2 regions of the Streptomyces sp. NPDC039480 genome follow, and region 2 is predicted to be linked to the other one. Evidence: predicted binding sites of a transcription regulator. Region 2 holds the regulator's gene; the other holds the start of a gene.

Region 1 (14,409 bases), on a different contig from region 2:
CCGGGCCGTCACGACGGAGAAGGCGCTGCTGCCGCAGCTGCTCGCGGCGGGCGACGCGCTGCACCCCGGGACGGCCCAGCGGGCCCGCAAGTACATGGCGCAGCACGGGGTCACGCGATCTCACTAGCCTTGGTCCATGACTACGGCTCTGATTACGGGATCTACCGCCGGCATCGGCGCCGCCTTCGCGCGGCGTCTCGCGGGTGACGGGCACAACCTCGTGCTGGTGGCTCGCGACACCAAGCGGCTGCGCGAACAGGCGACCGAGCTGCACGACCGGCACGGCATCGAGGCGGAGGTGCTCACCGCCGACCTCGCGACGGACGCGGGCATCGAGGCGGTCGAGCAGCGGCTGTCGAACCGGAGGGACCCGGTCGACCTGCTGATCAACAACGCGGGGTTCGGCAACAAGGGGCGGTATCTGGAAGTCTCGATGGCCGACGAGCTGACCATGCTCAAGGTGCACTGCGAGGCGGTGCTGCGGCTGACGTCGGCCGCGACCGCCTCGATGCGGGACCGCGGCCGGGGCGGGGTCGTGAACGTCGCGTCGGTGGCGGCGTTCGTGCCGCGCGGGACGTACGGCGCGTCGAAGGCGTGGGTCGTGCAGTTCACGCAGGGCGCGGCGAAGGACCTGGCCGGGTCCGGGGTGCGGCTGATGGCGCTCTGCCCCGGCTTCGTCCGCACGGAGTTCCACCAGCGGGCCGGGATGGGCACGTCCAACATCCCCAACTGGATGTGGCTCGACGCGGACAAGCTGGTCGCGGCGGCGCTGGCCGACCTTGCCCGGGGCAAGACACTCTCCATCCCGGACCCGCGGTACAAGGCGCTGATGGGGGTGGTGAAGGTGACGCCACGGAATCTGCTCGGGGGCGTCACGTCCCGAACGGGCCGCAAGTACGGCCCGCAGTAGCGTCCCGGGGGCGCCCCGTTAGGGGCGCGGGGAACTGCGCGGCCGGCCACGAACAACCCGCACCCGGCGCGCAAAGCGCAACCGGGCAGAAGCGAAGCCGGAAGGGGCTGAGGCCCGGCTCCCGTATAGGGGAGCCGGGCCTCAGTCACCGTTCAAGCGAGCGCAGCGGTCAGTGGGAGTGACCGTGACCGTGGCTGTGACCGGCGTCGGCCTCTTCCTCGGCCGGCTTCTCGACGACCAGGGTCTCGGTCGTGAGGAGCAGCGAAGCGATCGACGCGGCGTTCTCCAGGGCGGAGCGGGTGACCTTGACCGGGTCGATGACGCCGGCCTTGACCAGGTCGCCGTACTCACCGGTCGCGGCGTTGAAGCCGAAGCCCTTCTCGAGCTCGGCGACCTTCGAGGTGATGACGTAGCCCTCGAGGCCGGCGTTCTCGGCGATCCAGCGCAGCGGCTCGACGGCGGCGCGGCGGACGACGGCGACACCGGTGGCCTCGTCGCCCTCCTTGCCGAGGTTGCCCTCGAGGACCTTGACGGCGTGCACCAGAGCGGAGCCACCACCGGAGACGATGCCCTCCTCGACCGCGGCGCGGGTCGCGGAGATGGCGTCCTCCAGACGGTGCTTCTTCTCCTTCAGCTCCACCTCGGTGGCGGCGCCGACCTTGATGACGCACACGCCGCCGGCCAGCTTCGCGAGGCGCTCCTGGAGCTTCTCGCGGTCCCAGTCGGAGTCCGTGGCCTCGATCTCGGCCTTGATCTGGGCGACGCGGGCGTCGGCGTCGGCCTTGTTGCCGCCGCCGTCGACGATCGTCGTGTCGTCCTTGGTGATGGTGACGCGGCGGGCGGTGCCGAGCACGTCCAGGCCGACCTGGTCGAGCTTGAGGCCGACCTCCTCGGCGATGACGGTGGCACCGGTGAGGGTGGCCATGTCGCCGAGCATCGCCTTGCGGCGGTCGCCGAAGCCGGGGGCCTTCACCGCGACGGCGTTGAAGGTGCCGCGGATCTTGTTCACGACCAGGGTCGACAGGGCCTCGCCCTCGACGTCCTCGGCGATGATCAGGAGCGGCTTCGAGGAGTTGGCCTGGATGACCTTCTCGAGCAGCGGCAGGAGGTCCTGGATCGACGAGATCTTGCCCTGGTGGATCAGGATGTACGGGTCGTCGAGGACGGCCTCCATACGCTCCTGGTCGGACACCATGTACGGCGACAGGTAGCCCTTGTCGAAGGCCATGCCCTCGGTGAAGTCGAGCTCCAGGCCGAAGGTGTTGGATTCCTCGACGGTGATGACACCGTCCTTGCCGACCTTGTCCATCGCCTCGGCGATGAGCTCGCCGACCTGCGGGTCCTGGGCCGACAGACCGGCGACGGCCGCGATGTCGGCCTTGTCGTCGATCGGGCGGGCGGTGGCGAGGAGCTCCTCGGAGACGGCCGCGACGGCGGCGTCGATGCCCTTCTTCAGGGCGGCCGGGGAGGCGCCGGCGGCGACGTTGCGCAGGCCTTCCTTGACCAGGGCCTGGGCGAGCACGGTGGCGGTGGTGGTGCCGTCACCCGCGATGTCGTTGGTCTTGGTCGCCACCTCCTTCACCAGCTGGGCGCCGAGGTTCTCGTACGGGTCGTCGACCTCTACCTCGCGGGCGATGGTGACGCCGTCGTTGGTGATGGTCGGGGCGCCGAACTTCTTGTCGATGACGACGTTGCGGCCGCGGGGGCCGATCGTCACCTTGACCGTGTCGGCAAGCTTGTTGACGCCGCGCTCAAGGGCGCGACGGGCGTCCTCGTCGAACTTCAGGATCTTCGCCATGGGAGCGATTCAGCCCTCTCGAAAACTCGGTTGTAACGAACTACGCCCCTCGCCGCCCGGCAACTAGCGGGGTGACCAGGGGCGCAGCTCGGAAAGCAAATCTGCTGGGTGAATTACTTCTCGACGATCGCGAGCACGTCGCGGGCCGAGAGGACGAGGTACTCGTCGCCGTTGTACTTCACCTCGGTGCCGCCGTACTTGCTGTACAGCACGACATCGCCGACCTTCACGTCGAGCGGCAGGCGCTCGCCGTTCTCGAAGCGGCCCGGGCCCACGGCGAGGACAGCACCCTCCTGGGGCTTCTCCTTCGCGGTGTCCGGAATGACCAGGCCGGAGGCCGTGGTCTGCTCGGCGTCGAGCGGCTGGACCACAATGCGGTCCTCAAGCGGCTTGATGGCAACCTTGGAGCTGGCGGTCGTCACGATCCGGTCTCCCCCTTCGGAGATCTCACGGGGTTAAGAGTCTGAGGTGTGGCGACCAGGTGGATCCGTCGTCGCGGGTGCCGGACCTGCCCGTCGCTGTTGGCACTCTCCAGTGGGGAGTGCCAGAAGCGAGACTAGGACGCGGGTTAGCACTCGGTCAAGCGGAGTGCCAATCGGCTGCGCGCCGGGCGTCAGCGGAGTGGGGTGTGAGGCACCCCTTCGGGGCAACGGGTCGCGGTTGTCTGGGGTTCCCTGTCGGCGACAGGTGGGCGCCTCGGTTCCTCGTGCTCGGCACAGCGGATGGGGCGCGGCTCACCCGTGGCTGTGGGCTTGCGCGAAGGGAGCTTCTCCGCTGCCTTTCTGCCCAGGCGCTCGATCGGGTCCACCGAGTCCGCGCAGCCTGTGAGGAGTGCGGGCGCGAGTGTTCCGTACAGGAGGGCCGCGGCGAGGATGCGGCGGCGCGCTCGCGCCCGCGGGGTCACAGGTAGTCCTCCAGCCTCGCCACCGCGTACCCCCTGGCGGTGACCGTCTTCATGACGCGGCGGACCATGTCGGGCATGGTGCCCTTCCAGTCCTCACGCCCCCGGAAGTGCGTGAGGATGATGTCGCCGGGGTGCAGGTCCTTGTCCCACTCGCGCCACTCCATGCGGTCGGCGAAGGCCTCCGAAGCCCAGAGGGGCACCGCCTTGATCCCGCAGGCCTTGGCGGCGCGCAGGGTGTCCTCGTTGTAGTTGCCGTACGGCGGGCGGAAGAGCTCGGGGCGTTTGCCGTAGCGCTTCTGGATGACGTCCTGCATGCCGCAGATCTCGCGGCGCTGCCCCTCGTACGAAAGTCCGGGCATGTAGCGGTGGTTGAGGGTGTGGTTGTTCAGGACGACACCGCGGGACTGCATCTTCTTGAAGTAGGCGTAGTCCTCCTTGACGAGGTAGTCGCTGAGGAACGCGGTGTACGGGATGCGCAGGTCGCTCATCATCCTCAGCAGCGCGGGGTCCTTCTCGGCGCCGTCGTCGATGGTCAGGAAGACGACCTTCTTCTTGGTGGGGATGGTCGTGAAGACCGGCGGCAGGCCCTTCTGCTCCGTGACCTCGAAGCCCTTGCGGGTGGTGAGCCGCGGCTTGGTCCTGGGCGGCGCGGGTGCCGCCAGCGGGGTCCTGGCCAGGCCCCAGCGCTTGGCCGCCGCGGCCCGTGCCACCTGGACCGCGGCGAGTTTCCTGGCGTAGGAGTCGAGGGCGCGGGCGGGTGGGGCGTTGAGCGGCTGCTGGCCGTGGGCCGGTGTCGCGCCGTCGGATCCGTCTCCGGAGACGCAGCCCGATGCGATCGCCGCGACGGACAGGGCGGCCACCAGGACACGCACCTGATTCTTCCGTCTTCTGGCGGATTCTTCCTTTTGTCGTACTAGTTGCATGGCGCCGGATCCTCGCAGCTCAAGGCCGTAGCGAGGGCCCGACACCGCCACCGGCCGCGCACCATCCACCGACTGGCCCACAATGGGGCAGGTGAACGACCCGAACACGCCGAGCGGCCACGAGACCGACCTCGGCGACCCCCTCGCCGCCTTCGCCGCCCTGCGCACCGACGAGGGCCTGGCCCTGCTCGACGAGGTGCGGGACGTCGAGCCCGCGCAGGAGCTCGCCGCCGCCACCCGGCTGCGCCGCACGCACCCGGCGCTCCTGGTCTCCGCCGCCATCGCGCAGGCACGGCTGCGCCGCCGGGCCGAAGCGAAGTTCGGCGCCGAGGACGCGGCCCGGATGTTCTTCACGCCGAACGGCGTCGAGCAGTCCACGCGCGCCTCCGTCGCCGCCCACCGCGCCACGAGCTTCCGGGACCTGGGCGTCCGTTCACTGGCCGACCTCTGCTGCGGCATCGGCGGCGACGCCATCGCTCTCGCGCGGGCCGGGATCTCCGTGCTCGCCGTCGACCGCGACCCCCTGACCTGCGCCGCGGCCCGCGCCAACGCCGAGGTCCTCGGTCTCGCCGACCTCATCGAGGTCCGGGAGGCGGATGTCACCGAGGTGGACACCTCCGCGTACGACGCCGTCTTCGTCGACCCGGCACGGCGGGGCGGGCGCGGCCGGATCTTCGACCCCGAGGCCTACTCCCCGCCCCTGTCCTGGGCGATCGGCGCCGCGCTCAAGGCCCCGCTCGCCGCGCTGAAGATCGCGCCCGGCATCCCGCACGAGGCGATCCCCGCCGAGGCCGGCGCCGAGTGGATCTCGGACGGCGGCGACGTGAAGGAGGCCGTGCTGTGGTTCGGCACGGACACCCCCGCCTCGCACCGCGCGACGCTCCTGCCAGGCGACGCCTCCCTGTGGACCACGCTCGCCGCGATGCTGCCGGACCCCGAGGTGCGTCCGGTCGGGCGTTACCTGTACGAGCCCGACGGCGCCGTCATCCGCGCCCACCTGGTCGCCGAGGTCGCCGCGCGGGTCGAGGGCGGGCTCATCGACGAGACCATTGCGTACGTCACTTCCGACGCCCGGCACGACACCCCGTACGCCACCGCGTACGAGATCACCGACCAGCTGCCCTTCAACGTGAAGAAGCTGAAGGCGCTGCTGCGGGAGCGCGGGGTCGGCATCCTCACCGTCAAGAAGCGCGGTTCCGCCGTCGAGCCGGAGGAGCTGCGGCGCAAGGTGAAGCCGCAGGGGAAGAACGCGGCGACCGTCTTCCTGACCCGCGTCGCGGGCGCCCCGACCATGCTGATCGGCCACCCGGTGGCCCGGTGACCCGGTGACCTGAGGGCCGTGGCGTCCTAACAGCCGGCCGCCCGTTCCAGCAGCAGCTCCCGCTCCCGCATGTTGCGGGCCAGCGACGCCGCGCGCTCGAACTCCGCGCGGGCCTCCGCCCGCCGGCCGAGCCGTGCCAGGAGGTCACCGCGCACGCTGGGCAGCAAGTGGTAGTCGCGCAGCGCGGACTCGGCGGCGAGCGCGTCGACCAGGACGAGGCCGGCCTCCGTGCCCTGGGCCATCGCGACCGCGACCGCCCGGTTCAGCTCGACCACCGGGGACGGGGCGCGGGCGGCGAGCAGGCCGTAGAGGACGGCGATCTGCTGCCAGTCGGTGTCCTCGTACGTGTGTGCGTGCGCGTGGCAGGCGGCGATCGCGGCCTGGAGGGCGTACGGGCCGAGGCCCCCGGCGGGCGATGCGGCCATGCTCTGCGCCCGCGCGAGCGCGGCGAAACCGCGCCGGACGAGGAGCTGGTTCCAGCGGGTGCGGTTCTGGTCCTTGAGCAGCACGGGCTCGCCCGACGGGCCCGTGCGCGCCGCCGTGCGCGAGGCCTGGAGCTCCAACAGTGCGGCCAAGCCGTGCACTTCGGACTCCTCGGGCATCAGGGCGGCGAGCACCCGGGCGAGACGCAGCGCGTCCTCGCACAGGGCGGGGCGCAGCAGGTTGTCCCCCGCCGTGGCGGCGTACCCCTCGTTGAAGATCAGGTAGATGACTTCGAGGACCGAGCCGAGGCGGGCTTCGCGGTCCGGGCCGTAGGGGACCTCGAAGTCGATGCCGCCGGCGGCGAGGGCGCGCTTGGCGCGGACGATCCGCTGCGCGACGGTCGACTCGGAGGCGAGGACGGCGCGGGCGATCTCCCCGGTGGTCAGGCCGCCGAGGAGGCGCAGCGTGAGCGCCACGCGGGACTCGGCGGAGAGCACCGGGTGGCAGGCCGTGAAGATGAGGCGCAGCAGGTCGTCGTCGATGGCGTCGGGGTCGGCGGTCTCGTCGACGTGGGGCGCCGTGGTCTCCAGGTCGCGGCCGACCTCCGCGAGCTTCTGGGCGTAGCGCTCACGGCGGCGCACCAAGTCGATGGCGCGGTGCCGGGCGGTGGCCATGAGCCAGGCGCCCGGGTTGTCGGGGACACCCTCCCCGGGCCACCGTTCGAGGGCCGCCACCAGGGCGTCCTGCGCCAGCTCCTCGGCGATGCCGACGTCCCGTACGATCCGCGTGACGCCGGCGATGATGCGCGGCGACTCCATGCGGAAGACGGTCTCGACGACCTGGCGGGGCTGCTCCGGCGGATGGCTCACGGCCATCCATCAGAGCATCCCCGCACGGGACCCGCAAAGGCGCGCGCCGGTCTTCGGCGGCTCTCGGAGCCTGTGGCTCTCAGCCCTCGATCTCCCGGACCTCCGCGGTGATCGTCCAGTGGTCGTCGTGGGTCTTGAGGAACCGTGTGGTCCACTCGACCGCCTCGGCCATGTCCTTGGCCTGGTAGATCAAGTAACCGCCGATGACCTCCTTGGTCTCGGTGAAGGGGCCGTCGGTGGTGGACAGTTCACCCTTGTCCCACGTCACGCGGGTGCCTTCGGAGGTCGGCTTCAGGCCCGCGGTGTCGAGCATCACCCCGGCCTTGGTGATCTCTTCGAGCAGTGCGCCCATGCGCTCCTGCAGCTCGGGGCTCGGGCCGCCCTCGGGGACGTTGTTCTCGTCGATGCGGATCAGCATCAGGTAGCGCGGCATGGTGGTCTCCCATCGGGTGGCGGCGGGGCTTCTCCTCGCCTCTCACCCTTGCGACGAACGGGAGACGCCCGTTTCGACATCGTCGCCGAGATTTTTCGAAGTTTCTTCGTGTGTGTCTGCGCCGGAGGGGGTTTCCGCAGGTCGCAGCGGTGCCGGGGTGGGTGTACGGCGTCCGTGGAGCACCGCCGTCGCGAGGGCGGCCGCCACGAGGAGGGCCGCCGACACGGCGAAGGCGGCCGCGTACCCGTCGGCGAGCGCGCCCGGGTCCCGCTCCGGGCCCGTGGTGTGCGCGGCGACCGTGACGAGGACCGCGAGGCCCAGCGAGCCGCCGAGCTGGCGCGAGCTGTTGAGCAGGCCGGCGGCCATGCCGGTCTCCGCGGGGTCGACGCCGCTGGTCGCCGCTGTGCCCAGCGGCACGAAGCACATGCCGATGCCGACGCTCGCGACGAGTGAGGGGCCGAGGACGGAGCTCAGGAACGTGCTGCCCGCCTCGACCGTCAGTGCGAACCAGCCGGATCCGGCGGCTCCGAGCAGCCCGCCCGTCACGAGCAGCGCCCGCTCGCCGAGACGCCCCACGGTCCTGGTCGCGACCGTCGACCCGGCCACTACGCCCGCGCAGAACGGCAGGAACGCGGCGCCGGCCGCCGTCGGCCCGTACCCCATCACCTGCTGGAGGTGGAGCGAGGTGAAGTAGAAGGCGGCGAACTGCCCGGAGGACATCAGCAGTGCGAAGACGTTCGCGGAGAGCACGGGGCGGTGTGCCGGGCCGAGCAGGCCGAGCCGCAGCAGGGGCTCCCGCTTGCGGGCCTCGACGGCGACGAAGGCCCCGAGCAGCGCGGCCGCCGTGCCGAGGGTGCCCAGCGTGACGCCTGAGCCCCACGCATACGTGTCCGTGCGCACGAGGCCGAGTACGAGCACCGTCATGCCCGCCGTGACGAGCAGGGCGCCCGTGACGTCGAGGCGGGGCGCGGGCCCGGTGCGGCGGTCGGCGGGTACGCCGTGGCGGGCGGCGAGGAGCGCGGCGAGCACGACGGGGACATTGACGAGCATCACGGAACGCCAGCCGACCCAATCCGTGAGCACACCCCCCGCCATGATCCCGACCGCGCCGCCGAGCGCGCCGGAGACGCCCCAGAGACCGAGCGCCCGGGACCGCACGGGCCCCGCCGCGTAGTTGACGGTGATCAGGGCGAGGGCGACGGGAGCGAGTGCCGCCGCGCCCGCGCCCTGGACCGCCCGCGCGGCGATGAGCTGCCCCGGCGCGAGGGCGAGCCCGCCCGCGAGGCTCGCCGCACCGAAGAGCGCGAAGCCCCAGAGAAGGGTCCGCCGCCGCCCGACCAGATCGGCGAGGCGCCCCCCGAGCATGAGCAGACCGCCGAAGGCGAGCGCATAGGCATTGACGACCCAGAGCAGCGAGTCCGGGGCGAAGCCGAGGTCGTCGCCCATATCGGGCAGAGCGATGTTGACGACAGACATGTCGAGGGAGACGAGGAACTGCACGGCAAGCAACACCGGCAGCAGCCAACGCCCTTGCGAAGCATTCGAGTTCACCTTGGTCACCATGCCAACGGACATTACTATACGCGTATAGAAACTCCGCAAGCCCTGCGCGGGCAGGAGGCCCGCCAGGCACGACAATGGGCGAGTGGCAACAGAGAGAAACCTGGACGGGACAGCGGGAGAGACGGGCGGGGGGCCGGTTGGCGAGACGGGCGACGCCCCCGGCGCCGGCCTGGGCGGCCGACGGAGAAGCGGGCCCAGCGGCGGGCCGGGCGGCCAACTGGGGGGCGAGCGGGACGGCCAGCCGGGAGGCGGGCTCAGCGGCACGCCGAGGGGTGAGAGGGGCGGCGGGACGGGAGGCGCGCCCAGCAGCGAGACGACCGGCCGACCGGGAGGCGCGCCCAGCAGCGTGCCGAGCGGCGAGACGGCCGGCGGACCCAGCGGCATGACGGCCGATGGGCCCAGCAGCAAGACGGGCAGCGAGGCAGTCGGGCCGAGCGGCGGGCCGGTCGGCGGGCCCAGCAGCGAGACGACCGGCCGACCGGGAGGCGCGCCCAGCAGCGGGCCGAGCGGCGAGACGGCCGGCGAACCCAGCGGCAAGACGACCGACGGGCCCAGCAGCAAGACGGGCAGCGAGGCAGTCGGGCCGAGCGGCGGGCCCAGCGACGAACCGAGCAGTGGGCCCAGCGGCGAGGCACGCGGCGAACCGAGCAGCAGGCCGGTCGGCGGACCCAACAGCAAGCCGGCCGGCCGGCCGGGCGGCACGCCCAGCGGTACGCCGAGGGGCGGCGAGGCAGTAGTCGGCGGGCCCAACGGCGAGACGGCCAGCCCGTCCGGCGACGAACCGAGCAGCGGATCGGGCAGCCAACCGAGCGGCAAGGGAGTCAGCGGGCCCAGCGGCAAGAGGGGCGGCGAGACGGCCGACGAACCGAGCAGCCAGACAGCCAGCGAGGCAATCGGCGAACCGAGCAGCGGGCCGGGCAGCGAGCCCGGCAGCGGGGTAGTCGGCGGAGCCAGCGGCGAGACGAGCAGCGGACCCAGCGACGAACCGAGCAGCAGGCCAGTCGGCGGGCCAAGCGGCAGGCTGGTCGGCAGGCCCAGCGGCGAGACGGCCGGCAAGGCAGGCCGCAGGCCGAGCGGCCGGGCAGGCGGCAGGCCCAGCGGCGAGGCAGACGGCCAGCCGGGAGGCGCGCCCAGCGGTGCGACGGGCGACGCAGCCAGCGGCGAGGCGAGCGGTGCAGCCGGTGACGAGGGAGGCGCGCCCAGCAGCGAGGCGGGCGGCTCAGGCGGCCGCGAGGGAGGCGGTGCGGCCGATGGTGCGCCCAGTGGTGGGGGGAAGAAGCGGCGGGTGGGGCGGCCTCGGCGGATTGGGGTGGAGACTGTCGTCGAGGCCGCTCGGCGGATTCTGGCCGCGGAGGGCGTCGCCGCCCTGAGCATGCGTCGGGTCGCCAAGGAGGTCGGGACGACTCCGATGGCGCTCTACCACCATGTGCGCGACAAGGACGAGCTCCTGATGCTCACGCTCTCCGGGACGGCCGCCGCGCTCCCCCGCCCCGACCTGCCCACCGACCCGCGCGCCCGCCTCCTCGCCGTCTCCCTCCACATGCACGGCACGCTGGCGCAGATGCCCTGGGTGGTGGAGGTGCTGAGTCTCGGGGACCTCACCGACAAGGGTGCTCTCTGGATGGTCGAGGAGATCGTCGGCGCGGGCATCGACTGCGGGCTCACCCCGGAGGATGCCGTCCGGGCGTACCGGACCATCTGGCACTGCGTCTACGGAGACCTCGTGTTCCGCCACGCGATGGCACGCCGCGCCGAGGACCCGGGCCGCAAGCGCCACTTCCCCGACATGCTCACGGACGTGGACCCCACCGAGCTCCCCCACCTCGCGGCACTCGCCGATCGCTGGCCCGAGCTGACCGAGGACTACGACGTGGCACAGCAACTGGACGCGGTGATCGACGGGTTGCTGGGCCGAGCGAAACGCCCCGGGTGACCGGAAAGGGTGTGCGACGCTCCCCCGCATGCCCTTCGACCACAACGACCACTACCACCGGCTGCTCCTGAGGAACCTGAGGAATCTACAGAGCTTGGGGGGTCTGTCGCCGGGAAGCCGTACCGCCCTCGACATCGGCTGCGGCACCGGCCGCTTCGCCCGCCGTCTCGCGGCCCACGGCTACGCGGTCGACGCGCTCGACCCCTCGGCGGAGGTCATCGCCGCAGCCGAAATGCTCGGCGGCGGCCCCCGCTTCCGGCAGGCGGACGTGACCGAGGAGGCGCTGCCCGAAGGCCACTACGACGCCATCACCTGCCTGGCGAGCCTGCACCACATGCCGTTCGCCACGGTCACGCGCCTGCGCGACGCCCTCGCCCCGGGCGGCACCCTGCTCGTCCTCGGCTGCTACGCCGGGACGACCTGGTGGGACCTCGCCGCGTCCCCCGCCAACGCGGTGGCCCGGGCGACGGTGTACGCGGCGGAGCGGCTGCGCGGCACGTACGAGCCGCCGCTCAAGGCCCCCGTACGGCAGCCCGACATGCGGCTTTCCGAGATCCGCGCCGAAGCCGCCCGCCTCCTGCCCGGCAGCAGCGTGCGCCAACTGCTCTTCTGGCGCTACCTGCTGACGTACCGAAAGCCGATGCACCGAAAGCCGATGCGCCGGAAGCCGATGCACCGAAAGCCCGTCGAGGAGGCCTAGCCCTCCTCCTCGACCGACTCGAAGCGCCACCGGTGCACCGCCCGCGTCACCAGGTCCTCGCCGGGCTCTGGCAGTTCGGGCAGTTCGGTGTCGAGCGTCGCGTCCCACCAGGTGATGACGAGCACCCGGTCCTGCGGCGCCCGGAACGTCTCGCGGCGGAGCGGGGTGCCGGCGAGCTCCTGGGCCCTCGCCCACGCGAGCAGTTCCGCTCCCCGCCCCTCGACAGCCCGGGCCTCCCACATCAGGGCGACGCTCACGAGTACAGGTTCTCCTTGCTGACCTCGTGCACGTGGTCGTGCGTATGCGTGTGGCCCGGCACGTGCGGCTCGGTCACCGGGAGCGACGAGTCCGCCGAGAGGTCCCAGGACGAGGCCGCCCGGTTGCGGGCCACCATCTCGGCGCCGAGGGCCGCGACCATCGCGCCGTTGTCCGTGCACAGCTTCGGGCGCGGCACGCGCAGCCGGATGCCGGCCTTCTCGCACCGCTCCTGCGCCAGCGCCCGCAGCCGCGAGTTGGCGGCCACGCCACCGCCGATCATGAGGTGGTCGACACCTTCGTCCTTGCAGGCCCGAACAGCCTTACGAGTCAGCACGTCGACGACGGCCTCCTGGAAGGACGCCGACACGTCCCGCACCGGCACCTCCTCGCCCGCGGCCCGCTTCGCCTCGATCCAGCGGGCGACGGACGTCTTCAGACCGGAGAAGGAGAAGTCGTAGGCCGGGTCGCGCGGGCCGGTCAGACCGCGCGGGAAGGCGATCGCCGCCGGGTCGCCCTCGCGGGCGTAGCGGTCGATGACGGGGCCGCCGGGGAAGCCGAGGTTCAGCACCCGCGCGATCTTGTCGAAGGCCTCGCCCGCCGCGTCGTCGATGGTCGAGCCGAGCGGCCGCACGTCCGAGGTGATGTCGGTGGACAGCAGCAGCGACGAGTGGCCGCCGGACACCAGGAGCGCCATCGTCGGCTCGGGCAGCGGCCCGTGCTCCAGCTGGTCCACACAGATGTGCGAGGCCAGGTGGTTGACGCCGTAGAGCGGCTTGCCGAGGGCGTACGCGTACGCCTTGGCGGCGGAGACGCCGACGAGCAGCGCGCCCGCGAGGCCGGGGCCCGCGGTCACCGCGATGCCGTCGAGGTCCTTCGCGCTCACGCCCGCTTCCTTCAGCGCGCGTTCGATGGTGGGCACCATCGCTTCGAGGTGGGCGCGGGAGGCCACTTCGGGCACGACGCCGCCGAAGCGCGCGTGCTCGTCGACGCTGGAGGCGACGGCGTCCGCGAGCAGCGTGGTGCCGCGGACGATGCCGACGCCGGTCTCGTCGCAGGAGGTCTCGATGCCGAGGACGAGGGGTTCGTCGCGCGAGTCAGCCATGAATCTCGGTTCCTTGTACGCCTGATACGGGGGTGGAGGGATCGGTGCGGCGCATGACCAGGGCGTCCACGTTGCCGGGCTGGTAGTAGCCGCGCCGGAAGCCGATGGGCTCGAAGCCGAAGCGCTCGTACAGCTTCTGCGCCCGGGTGTTGTCGACCCGCACTTCCAGCATCACTTCGGAGCACTCGAAGGCGGTCGCGGCCTGGAGCAGGTCGGTGAGGAGCCGGGCGCCGAGCCCGGTGCCCCAGTGGTCGCGGGCGACGGCGATGGTCTGGACGTCGGCGAGGTCTCCCGACGCGGCGAGCCCCGCGTAACCGACGAGGCGGTCGCCGTCCATGGCGACCACGTAGCGGCGGGTGGCGAGGGGTCCGCGCGCGTGGGCGAGCTCGGACCAGAACATCCCGCGCGACCAGGCGTCGTCCGGGAAGAGCTCCTTCTCCAGGACGAACACCGCGTCGATGTCCCACCAGCGCATCTCACGCAGCGCGGCGGACTCGGTCACCTGCGTCGCCGGGGTCACTTGGGGGTGACCACCTTGTAGTTCTTGGGCACCTGCGCGTCGGGCCTGCGCAGGTACAGCGGCCGCGGCTCCAGGAGCTCCTCGCCCGCGGCCAGCTTCTCGGCGGCCAGCGACGCGAGGGCACCCGCCGACACGTGCTCGGGGGCGCGCGCGTCGGGGAACGTGTCGGGGTAGAGGAGCGCGCCCGCGCCGACGGCGGGCAGGCCCTCGACCTCGGCGGCGATGTCGGCGGGCCGGTCGACGGCGGCGTCACTCGCACGAGTGCGTACGTCGTCGTAGCGGGCCCAGTAGACCTCCTTGCGCCGGGCGTCGGTGGCCACCACGAAGGGGCCGCTTTCGATCCCGGAGGCGTACGCGAGGCCGTCCAGCGTGCACACGCCGTGCACGGGGACGCCGAGCGCGAGGCCGAACGTGTCGGCGGTCATCAGGCCGACGCGGAGGCCGGTGTAGGGGCCGGGGCCGACACCGACGACGATGCCGGTCACGGCGTCGAGGCCGAGGCCTGCGTCGGCGAGCACGCGGTCGACGGCCGGAAGGAGCAGTTCTCCATGGCGCCGGGCGTCGACCTGGCTCGACTCCGCGATGACGGAGGAGCCGTCGTGGAGGGCGACGGTGACGGCGGGCGTTGCGGTATCCAGAGCGAGCAAGAGCACGCGAACAGCCTACGGCTCCGACGCCCGGCGCACGGCCGACCCGGGATGCGGGGCGCCTGCTGCTACCGTCACTCCGTAGCCGTACGCAGTACGAAGAGG
Region 2 (14,409 bases):
GAAGGACGAGAAGCCGTACCGCTCGGCGAAGAGCCGGGCCTGGGCGACGATCCCGGCCGGGTCGAGCGCGGCGCCCCACCCCTCGTCCTGCTCGCTCGCGATCCCCGCAGGGTGCTCGGCCCACTTGTAGAACAGGTACGCGCTGTACTCCACGGTGTCGCGCACCTTGCCGCCGAGCAGCGCGTGCACGGGCAGCCCGAGCGCCTTGCCGAGGGCGTCCAGACAGGCCACCTCGAACCCGGAGACGACGGAGAGCCGCAGCTTGTCGGCGGTCTGCACGCCGCGCAGGCCGCCGACGTCCACGGAGTCGTCGACGCGGGCGGCGTCGACGGCCGTCTCGTCCGCGAGTGTGAACAGCCGGTTCGACTCGGAGACCGCGTGACCGACCAGCCGCCGGGCGAGCGGCCGCGCGATCTCCAGGTATTTCGCGTCACCGTACGTCTCCCCGATCCCCGTCACCCCACCGGCGGTGACCACCTCGATGATGAGCCGGGGCGTGTAGGGCTGGTGCACGCCCTGCGTATTGAGGAGCGGCGGATCGGCGACGAGGACGGGGGTGAGACGGACGTCCGTGATGACGAGACTGTCGGAGCGTTGTCCATACATGAGAACGGAGACTAGGTACGCGAACAGCGAGCGTCAATGGGGCAGCGACCGGCCACGACGGACCCGCAGATTCGTTCCGCCCCGACAGCGGAGCGCTAGAGCTCCGCCTCGATCAGATCGGCGGCCCGCGCGGCACCGCCCTCGGCGCGGACCTGCTCCCGCAACTCCGCGCACCGGCGCTCGACTTCAGGGTCGGAGGTCAGGTCCAGCAGTGCCCTCCGCAGCACGGCCGCCGTCGCGTCGGCCGTGTCGACCCGCCGCGCCACCCCCAACTCCACGAGCCGGTCGGCATTCATCGGCTGTTCGGCCCCCTGCGGCACCGCGATCATCGGCACCCCGCAGTAGAGCCCTTCCCCACTGCTCCCCATGCCCGCATGGGTGACGAACGCGTCGGCCTGCTCCAGGACCGCCAACTGCGGCGCCCACGAGAGGACTTCGACGTTGCCCGACACGTCCCCGCCGAGCTCCGCGGGATCCACGTGCCTGCCGATCTGCAGGACGACGTGCCACCCGGGCAGGTCCCCGAACGCGGCCACGCACTGCCGGTAGAACTCCGGCTGCACGGTGTACGCCGAGCCGAGCGAGACCAGCAGCACCTTCTCCGCGCCCTCCGGCCGCGTCCAGCTCTCGCGCAGGGCGCGGTCGCCGAGGCAGGGCCCGACGAAGTCGATCCGCTCCGGGTCGACGGTGTCGGCGTGGGGCTGCATGGCGCGCGGAATCGTGGCGATGCCGCGCGGCGGCACGCCGGAGAACTCCGCCACGTCCAACGTGGTGGCCCCGCACCCGGCGAGCCACTCCTTGAACCGGGTCTCCAGGGCGTCGGCGCCCGGCAGTCGCGCGAGGTGCGCGCCGACGTCCTCCTGATAGCTGCCCCACGCCACGAAGGTGGGCGACAGCTGCACGAGCGGCCGCCCCTGCGCCTCGGCGAGCGCACGGGCGACGTAGGCGCCGATGTCGTACAGGTACAGGTCGGCGGGGTCGTCGTCGTACGCCGCGCGGAGCTGCGGGAGGACCGCCATCGCGTCGTCGAGGAAGAGCGCGCTCGCCTCGATCGGGTCCTCGGGCCAGATGTTGTCGCGGTGCGGGAGCGTCGACTCGTACGCGACGAGCTCGGCACCGGTGGGCTCGATGAGGCCGGCGGCGGCCGGGTCGTTGGCGTACGTCACGCGGTGGCCGCGGGCCACCAGCTCGCGGATGACCTCAAGACCCGGCAGCACGTGGCTGACCATCGGGACGCCGATCATGGCGATGTGGGCAGGGCGACGGGAGAGTCGTCGGGATGACATGGGAATTCCTTCGCGTACAGAAAGCCGCGGAAAGCGGCAGAGGCTACGGACGGGGACACGGCGGCCCGCCGCCTCGGCCCCTCAGGGGCGGGCGGGGGCCTGCGAGGGCCGTGTCAGCCGTAGATCTGCGCGATGGAGTCCATGCCGAGGACCGTAGCCCGGCACCGGCGGTCAGTCGAACGAATAAGCCTCGACCTCGGCGAGGTACCGCGCCCGCAGCGCCTCGTCCGCCGCGTCGCGGTCCAGGAAGGCCGCCTCGAAGGAGTTCCGGGCGAGCGTGCGCAGCCGCTCCTGGTCGAGGCCCAGCGCCTCGCGCACGGCGTGGAAGGTGTCGTCGACGTACCCGCCGAAGTAGGCCGGGTCGTCGGAGTTGACCGTGCACATCAGACCGGCGTCCAGCATCCGCGGCAGCGGGTGCTCCTCCAGGACGTCGATGGCGCGCAGCCGGACGTTCGAGAGCGGGCAGAGCGTGAGCGGCACGCGGTCGCGGACCAGCCGCTCCACGAGCTCCGGGTCCTCCATGCAGCGCAGCCCGTGGTCGATGCGCTCGACGCGCAGCACGTCGAGGGCCTCCGTGATGTACGCGGGCGGGCCCTCCTCGCCCGCGTGGGCGACGAGCCGCAGGCCGCGCGCGGCGGCGGCCTCGTACACCTCCTTGAACTTGGCCGGCGGGTGGCCGACCTCGGCCGAGTCGAGGCCGATGCCGATGATCCGGTCGAGGTGCGGCTCGGCGGCCCTCAGGGTCTCCATGGCGGAGTCTGCGGACTGGTCGCGCAGGAAGCACATGATGAGCCGCGTGGAGACGCCGTGCCGCTCCTCGCTGCGGTCCAGGGCCCGGCCGAGGCCCTCGACGACGGTGGCGATGGGGATGCCGCGGGCCGTGTGCGCCTGCGGGTCGAAGAAGATCTCCGCGTGCCGGACGCCCTGTGCGGCGGCGCGGGCGAGGTAGGCGTCCGCGAGCTCCTCGAAGTCGGCCTCGGTGCGCAGCACGGCCATGAGGCTGTAGTAGAGGTCCAGGAAGCTCTGGAGGTCGTCGAAGAGGTAGGCCTTGCGGAGCTCTTCGGTGTCGGCGTAGGGCAGTTCGACGCCGTTGCGCGCGGCGAGGGCGAAGGCGAGCTCGGGTTCGAGGGTGCCTTCGATGTGGAGGTGGAGTTCGGCCTTGGGGATCGGCATGGTGCGGTCTCGCTCAGTTCGGGGGGGTGGTGGTTCAGGTTCGTTTGGGGAGGGGTACGCGTGACAGGTCACGCGCGATGGTGAGTTCGCCGTCGAAGCCGGCGGCGCGGGCCTGCTGTTCGTAGGCGGCGGGGTCGGGGTAGCGCTGGCTGAAGTGGGTGAGGACGAGGTGCCGCACGCCCGCGTCGACGGCCACGCGGGCGGCCTGGCCGGCCGTCAGATGGCCGTGGTCGGTGGCGAGTTGTTCGTCCTCGTCGAGGAACGTCGACTCGATGACGAGCATGTCGCAGCCCTCGGCGAGCGCGTGCACGCCGTCGCAGAGGCGGGTGTCCATCACGAAGGCGAACCGCTGCCCGCGCCGCACCTCGCTGACCTCGTCGAGGGTCACGCCGCCGAGACTGCCCTCCTTCTGGAGCCGTCCGACGTCTGGCCCCTTGATGCCGTGCTCGGCGAGCAGGGCGGGCAGCATGCGGCGCCCGTCGGGCTCGGTGATCCGGTAGCCGTACGACTCGACCGGGTGCGAGAGCTTGATCGCGTCGAGGGTGTACGCGTCCGTCACGGCCAGCGGCCCGTCGGCGGCGACCGGTTCCTCAGCGAGCCGCACGGTCTCGCGGTACGCCGTCGCGTACCGCAGGCGGTCGAAGAAGCGCTGGCCCGACGCCGGGTAGTGGGCGGTGACGGGGTGCGGGACCCGGTCGAGGTTGATGCGCTGGATCACCCCGGCGAGCCCCAGGGAGTGGTCGCCGTGGAAGTGCGTGACGCAGATCCGGTGCAGGTCGTGGGCGGCGACCCCGGCGCGCAGCATCTGCCGCTGCGTGCCCTCGCCGGGGTCGAACATGATGCCCTGGCCGTCCCAGAGCAGGACGTAGCCGTTGTGGTTGCGGTGCCGGGTGGGGACTTGGCTCGCGGTGCCGAGCACCACCAGTTCACGTACGGACAAGGAGAGCGGCCCCCGCTATCCGGGAGGCCACTGGAGGCCGCGGCCGCCCAGGACGTGCGCGTGGGTGTGGAACACGGTCTGGCCCGCGCCCGCGCCGGTGTTGAAGACGATGCGGTAGCTCTCCGCCTTCTCCTGCGCGGCGACCTCGCCCGCCTCGCGCAGCACGTCAGCGGCGAGCTGCGGCTCGGCGGCGGCGAGCGACGCGGCGTCCGGGTAGTGCGCCTTGGGGATCACCAGGACGTGGGTGGGCGCCTGCGGGTTGATGTCGCGGAAGGCCACGGTCGTCTCGGTCTCCCGGACGACGGTCGCGGGCACCTCGCCCGTGACGATCTTGCAGAACAAGCAGTCGCTGTGCGCTTCGCCCGCCATGGGCCGCCTCCTGGAAACGGAAAGATCAGTACGTCCGGCATGCTATCGGCCGCCGCGTCGGGAGGCCGGGGGCCGGGCCCCGGCCGGGTCACTCCGTGCCGGGCAGGGGCGGCGGCGTCTTCGCCGGGTGCTCCTCCAGGGCGGCCAGCGCGATGCGGACCGCCTCGTCCAACTGCGGGTCGCGGCCCGCCACATGGTCGTCGGGGGTGACGACGACCTCCACGTCCGGGTCGACGCCGTGGTTCTCGACGCCCCACTCGTGGCCCTCCAGCCAGAACGCGTACTTCGGCTGCGTCACCAGCGTCCCGTCGACCAGGCGGTAGCGGCTGTCGATGCCGACGACGCCGCCCCAGGTGCGCGTGCCCACCACGGGTCCGATGCCGAGCGCCCTGATCGCGGCATTGACGATGTCCCCGTCGGAGCCGGAGAACTCGTTGGCGACGGCGACGACGGGGCCGCGCGGCGCGTCCATCGGATAGCTGAACGGACGGGCCCCCCTCGGCAGGTCCCAGCCGACGACCCGGCGCGCCAGCTTCTCCACGACGAGCTGCGAGGTGTGCCCGCCGCGGTTCTCCCGCACGTCCACGACCAGGCCCTCGCGGGTGACCTCGACACGCAGGTCACGGTGGATCTGCGCCCAGCCGGGCGCCTGCATGTCGGGCACGTGGAGGTAGCCGAGGCGGCCGCCGGAGCGCTCGTGGACGTACGCCCGCCGGTCGGCGACCCAGGCGTGGTAGCGCAGCGGCTCCTCGTCGTCGACGGGGATCACCACGGCGTACCGCGGGTCGCCGCCGCCGGACGGCGAGACGGTCAGCTCGACCGGCTTGCCCGCGGTGCCCACGAGCAGCGGCCCGGGGCCCGCGACCGGGTCGACGGGCCGGCCGTTGACCTCGATGACCGCGTCGCCGGGGCGGGCGGCGACGCCGGGCGCGGCGAGCGGGGACCGGGCGGCCGGGTCGGAGGTCTCCGAGGGCAGGATCCGGTCGATGCGCCACAGCCCGTCCTCGCCACGCGAGAGGTCCGCGCCGAGGAGCCCCTGCCGGTGCGCGCCGCCCCCGCCGCCGGAGGCCACGTACGCGTGCGAGGTGCCGAGCTCGCCGTGCACCTCCCACAGCAGGTCGACGAGGTCGTCGTGGGTGGCGACGCGGTCGAGGACGGGACGGTAGCGGTCCAGTACGGCGTCCCAGTCGACGCCGCCCATGTCGGGCCGCCAGAAGTTGTCGCGCATGAGGCGGCCCGCCTCCGCGTACATCTGACGCCACTCGGCGGCCGGGTCGACGGTGTACCGGACCCGGGAGAGGTCGACGGTGATGTTCGAGTCGCTGTCCTCGTCGCCGGAGGCGCGCCGGTCGCTGGGCACCACCTTCAGCTTGCCGTCGGTCCACAGCAGGACCCGCTTGCCGTCACCGGTGACGGCGAAGTGGTCGGCGTCCGCGGCGAGTCCCTCCACGCGGTGCTGTGCGAGGTCGTACCGCTCCAGCTCCGTCTTGGGGTCGGGGTCGTGCGGGGTGGCGCGGGAGGCGCCGAGCACGCCGCGCACCGGGTGGCGCAGCCAGAGCAGCCCGTCCTTGGCGGCCCGCAGCGTGGTGTAGCGGGCGGCCTCGACGGGGAACGGCACGATGCGGTCGGCGAGGCCGTCGAAGTCGATGCGGGTGACGGGGGCGCCCTCGCTGTCGGGCGTCTCGGAGCCGGTGTCCTGCGCGTCGAAGGGTCTGCCGTGCCGCTGCGGGCCGAAGGGGGACGGGGTGGTCGCGGCGAGGGTGAGCAGGTGCGGCCGGGAGCCGCCGACGAAGGCGAGGTCGAAGACGTGTTCGTCGTAGACCGGGTCGAAGGCGCGGGCGGACAGGAACGCGAGGTGCTTGCCGTCGAGGGTGAACGCGGGCGCGTAGTCGCGGAAGCGCAGCGGGGTCGCCTCGGCGACCGACAGGTCCGCGGTGTTGGCGAGCTTCAGCTGGCGCAGCGGGCTCGGTCCCGGATGCGACCAGGCGAGCCAGGCGGAGTCGGGCGAGAAGACGAGCCCGGTGACCTCGCCGTCGGCGCTCCGGTCGACCTCGCGGACCTCGCCGCTCTCCCGCTCGACGAGCAGCACCCGGCCGTCGTGCGAGGCGACGGCGGCGCGGGAGCCGTCCGGCGCCACGGCGAGCCCGAGGACCCGGCCGAGCTGTCCCGCGGCGAGCCTGCGCGGGGTGGTGCCGGGCGCGGGGCCGGTGGCCGGCGCGAATTCGAGGGCCTCGTCGCCCTCCGCGTCGGTCACCCATACGACGTGTTCCTCGCCCTGGACACGGAAGGTGCGGGGCAGCCGGGCGCGCACCCCCGGCTCGGCGGCGAGCGCGCGGGCGGGGCCCTCGCGGTGCGTGACCCAGTGCACCGAGCCGCGCACGGAGACGGCGCTGCCGCGCCCGGTGTGGTCGGGCGCGGCGGCCCCGAACCAGCGGGCGGCGGAGACGGGGTGCGGCTGCAGGTCGGTGCGCTGCCCGCCGAGGCGGAGGCCGATGCGGCGCGGCTCGGCGTCCACCAGGTCGTCGAGGAGCCACAGTTCACCGGCGGACATGTGGACGACGCGGGTGCCGTCGGTGGCGGCGTGCCGTGCGTAGGAGCCGTCCTCGACGGGGGTGTGGCGGCGCAGGTCGGTGCCGTCGGGCAGTGAGGAGTAGAGGGCGCCGACGCCTTCGTGGTCGGAGAGGAAGGCGATGCGGTCGCCGACCCAGAGCGGGTACTCGATGTTCCCGTCGAGTTCTTCGTGGACGCGCACGAAGGGCTCCAGAGGCCCCTCGCCGCCGCCGTCCTCGTCGCCCCCGGCGGGCCGCCGTATCCACAGCTTGCCCGCGGTGCCGCCCCGGTACCGCTTCCACCGGGCGGCCTCGCGGCCCATCGGGGCGGAGAGCAGCAGGACCTGCCCGTCGGGGCCGTGCGCGACATCTCCGACGATGCCGTACGGCAGGGTGGCCGCGGGTCCGCCGTCGAGCGGCACGGCCCGTGCCCAGCTGCGCCGCAGGGAGGCCTGGCCCGCCGCGCTGACGGCGAGGACCTGCCCGTCGGGCGTCCAGCCGCACACGGCGGTCTGCCAACTCCCCCAGTATGTAAGGCGCTTGGAAGGCCCGCCCTCCAGGGGCGCGATGTGCACCTCTGGGGCCCCGTCGCGGCGGGAGGTCCAGGCGACGGTCGTGCCGTCCGGGGAGATCCTGGGGTGGTTCACGGGCACGTTGTCGGCGCTGACCCGCCAGGCACGGCCTCCGTCGAGGGGTGCGACCCAGACGTCGTCCTCTGCCGTGAAGGTGACCAACTCACCGTGGATGTGCGGGAACCGGAGATACGCGGAGTGCGCTGCCTCTGTCACGCGGACCAGCCTAGGCAGCGTATCGGCGGGCCGACAGAGGGCGGATCACTTGCCGGGGACGCAGTTGCAGGTCGGGTGGGGCGGCGGGTCGGGGGTGACCGTCACGGTGACGGTGGTGGTGGGTGCGGGGTCGGGCGGGTCGTGGGAGGGCGGCGGCCGGTGGGAGTCGGGCGGATCGGAGGGCTGATCGTCACCACCGTCACCGTCGCCATTGCCGTCGTCCGCGCCGCAGTTGCCCAGCACGTCGACGCGGAACCACTGCTTGCCGTCGACCTTGGCGGTGAGATCGCCGCGTACGCAGCGGCCGTCGGCGACGGAGCGCACCGTGCCCTTGACGCTGATGTCCTTGCCGTCGTCGGTCTCGCCCTGGCAGTCCACGTCGACCACCGCGTCCGCCGACGCGGACCTGCCGCGCGGGGTGACCCTGTCGTCGAAACTGGCGGTACAGCTGAGCCACGCCACGTCGGCCTTCTGCCGCTCCAGCTCCTTCGTGGCCATCTCGTCGGTGGTGAGCGCGACCGCCGAGGTGTTCATCTCGCCGTCCACGGGATCGCACGCGGTGACGCCGAGCGCGGCGGCGCCGGCCAGCCCGACGGCGTACAGGATCGTCGGACGCCGCTTGCCCGGCACCCGGCCGCGTAACCGTCTCAACGCCCCCATGGGCGGCAGAGTGCCACCGCACACGCCGGTGCGGTAGGCCCCTTGCGGCCATCCGTCCCCTCGCGGCCGGGCGTCACGTCGACCGGAAACGACCCAACCCCGGCCGCTTTACGCGAAGTGCGGTCAGGACCAGCGCCCCGTACGCCCCAACAGCAGCGCCGTCGCCGCGGTCCCCGCGGTCGAGGTGCGCAGCACGCTGCGCCCGAGGCGGTACGGCTGCGCGCCCGCCTCGGCGAACGCCGCCAGCTCGTCCGGGGACACGCCTCCTTCGGGGCCGACCACCAGCACGATGTGCCCGGCCGTCGGGAGCTCCGCCGTGGCCAGCGGTGCGCTGCCCTCCTCGTGCAGGACGGCCGCGAGGTCGGCGCCCGCGAGGAGGGCCGCGACCTGCTTGGTCGACGCGGCGTCGGCGATCTCGGGGAAGCGGACCCGGCGCGACTGCTTGCCCGCCTCGCGTGCGGTGGCCCGCCACTTGGCGAGCGCCTTGAGACCGCGGTCGCCCTTCCACTGGGTGATGCAGCGGGACGCGGTCCACGGCACGACGGCGTCGACGCCGGTCTCCGTCATGGTCTCCACGGCGAGCTCGCCGCGGTCGCCCTTGGGCAGCGCCTGCACGACGGTGATGCGGGGCGACTCCTCGGGCTCCTCGGCCACGGATTCCATCTTCACGACGAGCCGGTCCTTGCCCTCGGTGTCGAGGACCACGCACTGCGCCCACCGTCCGGCGCCGTCGGTCAGGACGACGTCCTCACCGGCGTGCAGCCGCTTCACGGAGACAGCGTGCCGCCCCTCCGGGCCGTCCAGGACGTACCGTCCGTCGGCGCCCGCGGTGAAGTCGTCGACGACGAAGACGGGGGCGGTCACGCGGCACCCTCCGCCGTCAACGAGGCCTTGGCGTCGGCCAGTTCGGCGGCGAGTACCTCCACGAGCTGTCCGGCGGGCAGCTCCCGGGCGAGCCGGTGGCCCTGTCCGGCCCAGAGCGCCATGGCCTGCGCGTCACCGGCCTTCGCCGCGGCCTTGCGCAGCCCGCTCGTGAGGTGGTGGACCTGGGGGTAGGCGGCGGGCGCGTACGGCCCGTGCTCGCGCATGAAGCGGTTGACGAGGCCGCGCGCGGGGCGCCCGGAGAACGCCCGGGTCAGCTCGGTCCGCACATACAGCGGGTTGGTCATGGCCTGCTTGTGCAGGGCGTTGGCGCCCGACTCGGGGGTGACGAGGAACGCCGTGCCGAGCTGCGCCGCGTCCGCGCCCGCCGCGAGCACCGCCGCGATCTGCGCGCCCCGCATCAGTCCGCCGGCCGCGACGATCGGGATCTGCGCGGTCTCGCGGACCTGGGTGATGAGGGAGAGCAGCCCGATCCCGGAGCCGTCGGCCTCGGGGTTGTCCTTGTGCGTGCCCTGGTGTCCGCCCGCCTCGATGCCCTGTACGCACACGGCGTCGGCGCCGGCCCACTGCGCGGTCTGGGCCTCCTCCGGCGTGGTGACGGTGACGACGGTCAGGGTGCCGACGCGCGCGAACGCGTCGAGGACGTCGCGGGTGGGGCACCCGAAGGTGAAGGAGACGACCGGCACCGGGTCGTCGAGGAGGATCGCGAGCTTGGCGTCGTACCCGTCGTCACGCCCGCTGTCCGGGTCGCCGAGCTCCGTCTCGTACCAGGTGGCCTCGCCGGCGAGCTGGCTGCGGTAGACCTCGACGGCCGCGGGGTCCGCGGTGTCGGGCTGCGGCATGAAGAGATTCACGCCGAAGGGTTGCGAGGTCAGCCCCCGCAACTGTTTGATCTCCTGGTACATCCCGTCGGCCGTCTTGTACCCGGCGGCGAGGAACCCGAGCCCGCCGGCCTCGGCGACGGCCGCGGCGAGCTGCGGCCCTGAGGCGCCGCCCGCCATGGGGGCCTGCACGATCGGATGGCGGCAGAGAGCGGTCAGTGCGGAGGACATGCACGCATCGTGCCACGGTCCTTCGGCGGCGCCGAATCGCGTGCCCCGTGCCGGGTGTGCGGCGCCTCGTCTGCCCCACGAGCGCCGTTGGCGGCTGCGGGCCGTCCCGGGGTGCTCGCGCAGTTCCCCGCGCCCCTTGAAGGCCCGTCCCGGGCCCCTTCAAGGGGCGCGGGACGGGGTTGTTTTCAGGGGCGCGGGGAACTGCGCGGCCAGCCCCCACCGCCCCGCAGCTGACCGACAAGGCCACCGCTCAAGGCACTACCGCCCGTTGAACGCGTCCTTGAGGCGGGAGAACAACCCCTGCTGCCCCGGCTGGAACTGCCCCGTGGGCCGTTCCTCACCGCGCAGCTGCGCCAGCTCACGCAGCAACCGCTCCTGCTCGGGGTCGAGCTTCGTCGGCGTGAGGACCTCGACGTGCACGATGAGGTCGCCGCGACCGCCGCCGCGCAGGTGCGTGATGCCGCGCCCGTGCAGCGGTACCGACTGTCCGGACTGCGTGCCGGGCCGGATGTCGATCTCCTCGAGGCCGTCCAGCGTCTCCAGCGGCACCTTCGTGCCGAGGGACGCCGCGGTCATCGGGATCGTCACCGTGCAGTGCAGATCGTCGCCGCGCCGCTGGAAGACGGCGTGCGGCAACTCGTGGATCTCGACGTAGAGGTCGCCGGCGGGGCCGCCGCCGGGGCCGACCTCGCCCTCGCCCGCGAGCTGGATCCGCGTGCCGTTGTCGACACCGGCCGGGATCTTGACCGTCAGGGTCCGCCGCGAGCGGATGCGCCCGTCGCCCGCGCACTCGGGGCACGGCGTCGGCACGACGGTGCCGAAGCCCTGACACTGCGGGCACGGCCGCGACGTCATGACCTGCCCGAGGAAGGACCGCGTGACCTGCGACACCTCGCCGCGACCGCGGCACATGTCACAGGTCTGGGCGGACGTCCCCGGCGCGGCACCCTCACCGCTGCAGGTCGTACAGACCACGGCCGTGTCGACCTGGATGTCCTTGGTGGTCCCGAAGGCGGCCTCTTCGAGGTCGATCTCCAGACGGATCATGGCGTCCTGGCCGCGACGCGTGCGCGAGCGCGGCCCGCGCTGCGACGCCGTCCCGAAGAACGCGTCCATGATGTCGGAGAAGTTGCCGAAGCCACCGGCGCCGAAGCCGCCCGCGCCTCCGCCGCCGCCCGCCTGGGACAGGGGGTCGCCGCCGAGGTCGTAGACCTGCTTCTTCTGCGGGTCCGACAACACCTCGTACGCGGCGTTGATCTCCTTGAAGCGCTCCTGAGTCTTCGGATCCGGATTCACATCCGGGTGAAGCTCACGCGCCAGCCTCCGGAAGGCCTTCTTGATCTCGTCCTGGGAAGCGTCGCGGCGCACGCCGAGTACGGCGTAGTAGTCCGTGGCCACTTACGACTCCGCCAGGATCTGTCCGACGTAACGTGCCACTGCGCGTACTGCTCCCATCGTTCCCGGATAGTCCATGCGGGTCGGTCCGACCACGCCGAGTTTGGCGACTGCCTCGCTTCCCGAACCGTAGCCGACCGAGACCACGGACGTGGAGCTGAGCCCCTCATGGGCGTTCTCGTGACCGATCCGTACGGCCATGCCCGAATCCTGCACCTCACCAAGCAACTTGAGGAGCACGACCTGCTCCTCAAGGGCTTCGAGAACGGGCCGGATGGTGAGGGGAAAGTCATGTCCGAAGCGGGTGAGATTGGCGGTGCCGCCGATCATCAGCCGTTCTTCGGTCTCCTCCACGAGTGTTTCGAGGAGGGTGGAGAGGACGGTCGCGACCGTGCCGCGGTCCTCGGTCTCGAAGGCCTCGGGCAGGTCCTGCACCAACTGTGGCACATCCGCGAAACGCCGCCCCGCGACCCTGCTGTTCAGCCTGGCCCGCAGGTCCGCGAGCGCACTCTCGCCGAACGGCGCCGGGCAGTCGATCATGCGCTGCTCGACCCGTCCCGTGTCGGTGATCAGTACGAGCATCAGCCGGGCCGGGGCGAGCGAGAGAAGTTCCACATGGCGCACCGTCGACCTGGTGAGCGACGGGTACTGCACGACGGCGACCTGCCGGGTCAGCTGCGCGAGCAGCCGGACCGTGCGCCCCACGACGTCGTCGAGATCCACGGCGCCGTCCAGGAAATTCTGGATGGCGCGGCGCTCGGGCGCGGTCATCGGCTTGACGCCGGCGAGCTTGTCGACGAAGAGGCGGTACCCCTTGTCCGTCGGGATGCGCCCCGCGCTGGTGTGGGGCTGGGCGATGAACCCTTCCTCCTCCAGCGCCGCCATGTCGTTGCGGACGGTGGCCGGGGAGACCCCCAGACGGTGCCGCTCGGTGAGCGCCTTCGAGCCGACGGGCTCCTCCGTCCCCACATAGTCATGGACGATGGCGCGCAGCACTTCGAGCCTGCGTTCATTGAGCATCGCGCACACCTCCAGCTGTCTCCGTGAGCCCCGCCTGGCACTCACCGCGGGCGAGTGCCAGCCTTTCAAAGGGTCAGTGTACGGCCGTCGGGTACGGCCCCGGCAAGACACCGGCTGCCGAACACCGCGCGTGCGGATAGCGTCACCGTATGAACGTGACGCCGGCATGGGAAGCGGCGGGCTGGGAGCGGCTCGCACCGCGCGTGGGGCGGCGCCGCCTGCCCCACTGGGACTGCACCGCCGGGCTGGTCGTCGGGGACGACGCGGCCCTCATGATCGAGGCCGGGTCGAGCCTCGCGGAGGGCGCGGCCCTGCGGACACAGGCCCGGCAGCTCCTCGGCGGCGGCCGCAGGGTCACCCATCTCGCGCTGACCCACCCGCACTTCGACCACGTCCTCGGCGCGGCCGCCTTCGCGGGCGTGGAGGTGTACGGGGCGGTGGGCATCGAGACGGTCTTCACCAAGGGCCGCGAGGACCTGCGCGAGGACGCGGTACGCCACGGACTCGACGCGGACGCGGCGGCGGAGGCGGCCGACCTCCTGGTGCACCCGCACCATCTGGTGTGCGGGGAGTGGACGCTCGACCTGGGCGGCCTCCAGGTGCTGCTCGCGAACATCGGGCCCGGCCACTCGGGCCACGACCTGGCGGTCCTCGTCCCCGGCACCGACGGCGGACCGGAGATCGTCTTCTGCGGCGACCTCGTCGAGGAGTCGGGCGAACCGCAGGCGGGCGAGGACGCGGTGCCGAAGCGGTGGCCGGCGGCGCTGGACCGCCTCATCGACCTGGGCGGCGAGGACGCGCTGTATGTCCCCGGACACGGCGCGACGGTGAATGCGGCATTTGTCCGCGCGCAACGCGCCACACTGGCAGCCCGCTTCGGCGTGTCGTGACCGCAACGCCTTCCGCTCTTCCTATCGTCACCGGAATGCGCCAGTACTCCGCCGACCTCACGCCCCCTTGGAAGAAGCCGAAGCCCGTACCGGAGGCGGCGGCGGACGCCGGCCTCGTGGTCGAGGAGCTGAGCACCGGTTTCTGCGGGGCGGTGATCCGCTGCGAGAAGACGGCGCAGGGCCCGACGGTGACGCTGGAGGACCGCTTCGGCAAGCACCGCGTGTTCCCGATGGAGCCCGGCGGCTTCCTCCTGGACGGCCGCCCGGTCACCCTGGTCCGGCCCACGCAGGCTCCCGTACGTCCCTCGCGCACCGCCTCCGGTTCGGTGGCCGTCCCCGGGGCGCGGGCCAGGGTCGCCCGGGCGGGACGTATCTACGTAGAGGGCCGGCACGACGCCGAGCTCGTCGAACGCGTCTGGGGCGACGACCTCCGCATCGAGGGCGTCGTGGTCGAGTATCTGGAAGGCATCGACGACCTCCCCGCGATCGTCGCCGAGTTCGCCCCCGGCCCCGACGCCCGCCTCGGCATCCTCGTCGACCACCTGGTCCCCGGCTCCAAGGAGTCCCGCATCGCGGCGGAGGTCACGAGCGCCCACGCCCTGGTGGTCGGCCACCCGTACATCGACGTGTGGGAGGCGGTGAAGCCCGCCTCCGTCGGCATCCCCGGCTGGCCCCGCGTGCCACGGGGCCAGGACTGGAAGACGGGCGTGTGCAGATCCCTGGGCTGGCCGGAGAACACCGGCGCGGCCTGGCAGCGCATCCTGAACTCGGTCCACTCCTACAAGGACCTGGAGCCGCC

The links. The regulator HrcA, encoded in region 2, represses chaperone genes, less so after heat shock. The targets are predictions, from matches to a motif close to TTNGCACTCNGNNNNNCNGAGTGCNAA.
Region 1: a site for HrcA is predicted at 2,718-2,744, ahead of groL (chaperonin GroEL). Genes of this name have one in related genera too.

The regions. Positions count from the first base shown of each region.
Region 1 is NZ_JBVITX010000002.1:249,779-264,187, reverse strand. It holds gene ACZ56E_RS07240 (MOSC domain-containing protein) at 1-127, shown strand, start outside; gene ACZ56E_RS07235 (SDR family NAD(P)-dependent oxidoreductase) at 137-910, shown strand; gene groL (chaperonin GroEL) at 1,080-2,708, opposite strand; gene groES (co-chaperone GroES) at 2,822-3,130, opposite strand; gene ACZ56E_RS07220 (polysaccharide deacetylase family protein) at 3,609-4,535, opposite strand; gene ACZ56E_RS07215 (THUMP-like domain-containing protein) at 4,618-5,856, shown strand; gene ACZ56E_RS07210 (RNA polymerase sigma factor) at 5,883-7,154, opposite strand; gene ACZ56E_RS07205 (YciI family protein) at 7,228-7,581, opposite strand; gene ACZ56E_RS07200 (MFS transporter) at 7,624-9,144, opposite strand; gene ACZ56E_RS07195 (TetR/AcrR family transcriptional regulator) at 9,527-11,077, shown strand; gene ACZ56E_RS07190 (class I SAM-dependent methyltransferase) at 11,106-11,777, shown strand; gene ACZ56E_RS07185 (hypothetical protein) at 11,774-12,034, opposite strand; gene tsaD (tRNA (adenosine(37)-N6)-threonylcarbamoyltransferase complex transferase subunit TsaD) at 12,031-13,137, opposite strand; gene rimI (ribosomal protein S18-alanine N-acetyltransferase) at 13,130-13,612, opposite strand; gene tsaB (tRNA (adenosine(37)-N6)-threonylcarbamoyltransferase complex dimerization subunit type 1 TsaB) at 13,654-14,310, opposite strand.
Region 2 is NZ_JBVITX010000005.1:138-14,546, reverse strand. It holds gene ACZ56E_RS16985 (glucarate dehydratase family protein) at 1-606, opposite strand, end outside; gene ACZ56E_RS16980 (macrolide family glycosyltransferase) at 702-1,892, opposite strand; gene ACZ56E_RS16975 (adenosine deaminase) at 2,064-3,065, opposite strand; gene ACZ56E_RS16970 (ribonuclease Z) at 3,100-4,005, opposite strand; gene ACZ56E_RS16965 (histidine triad nucleotide-binding protein) at 4,021-4,374, opposite strand; gene ACZ56E_RS16960 (S41 family peptidase) at 4,463-7,711, opposite strand; gene ACZ56E_RS16955 (hypothetical protein) at 7,757-8,371, opposite strand; gene ACZ56E_RS16950 (16S rRNA (uracil(1498)-N(3))-methyltransferase) at 8,495-9,235, opposite strand; gene ACZ56E_RS16945 (nitronate monooxygenase) at 9,232-10,305, opposite strand; gene dnaJ (molecular chaperone DnaJ) at 10,564-11,703, opposite strand; gene hrcA (heat-inducible transcriptional repressor HrcA) at 11,704-12,720, opposite strand; gene ACZ56E_RS16930 (MBL fold metallo-hydrolase) at 12,876-13,610, shown strand; gene ACZ56E_RS16925 (DUF3097 domain-containing protein) at 13,646-14,409, shown strand, end outside.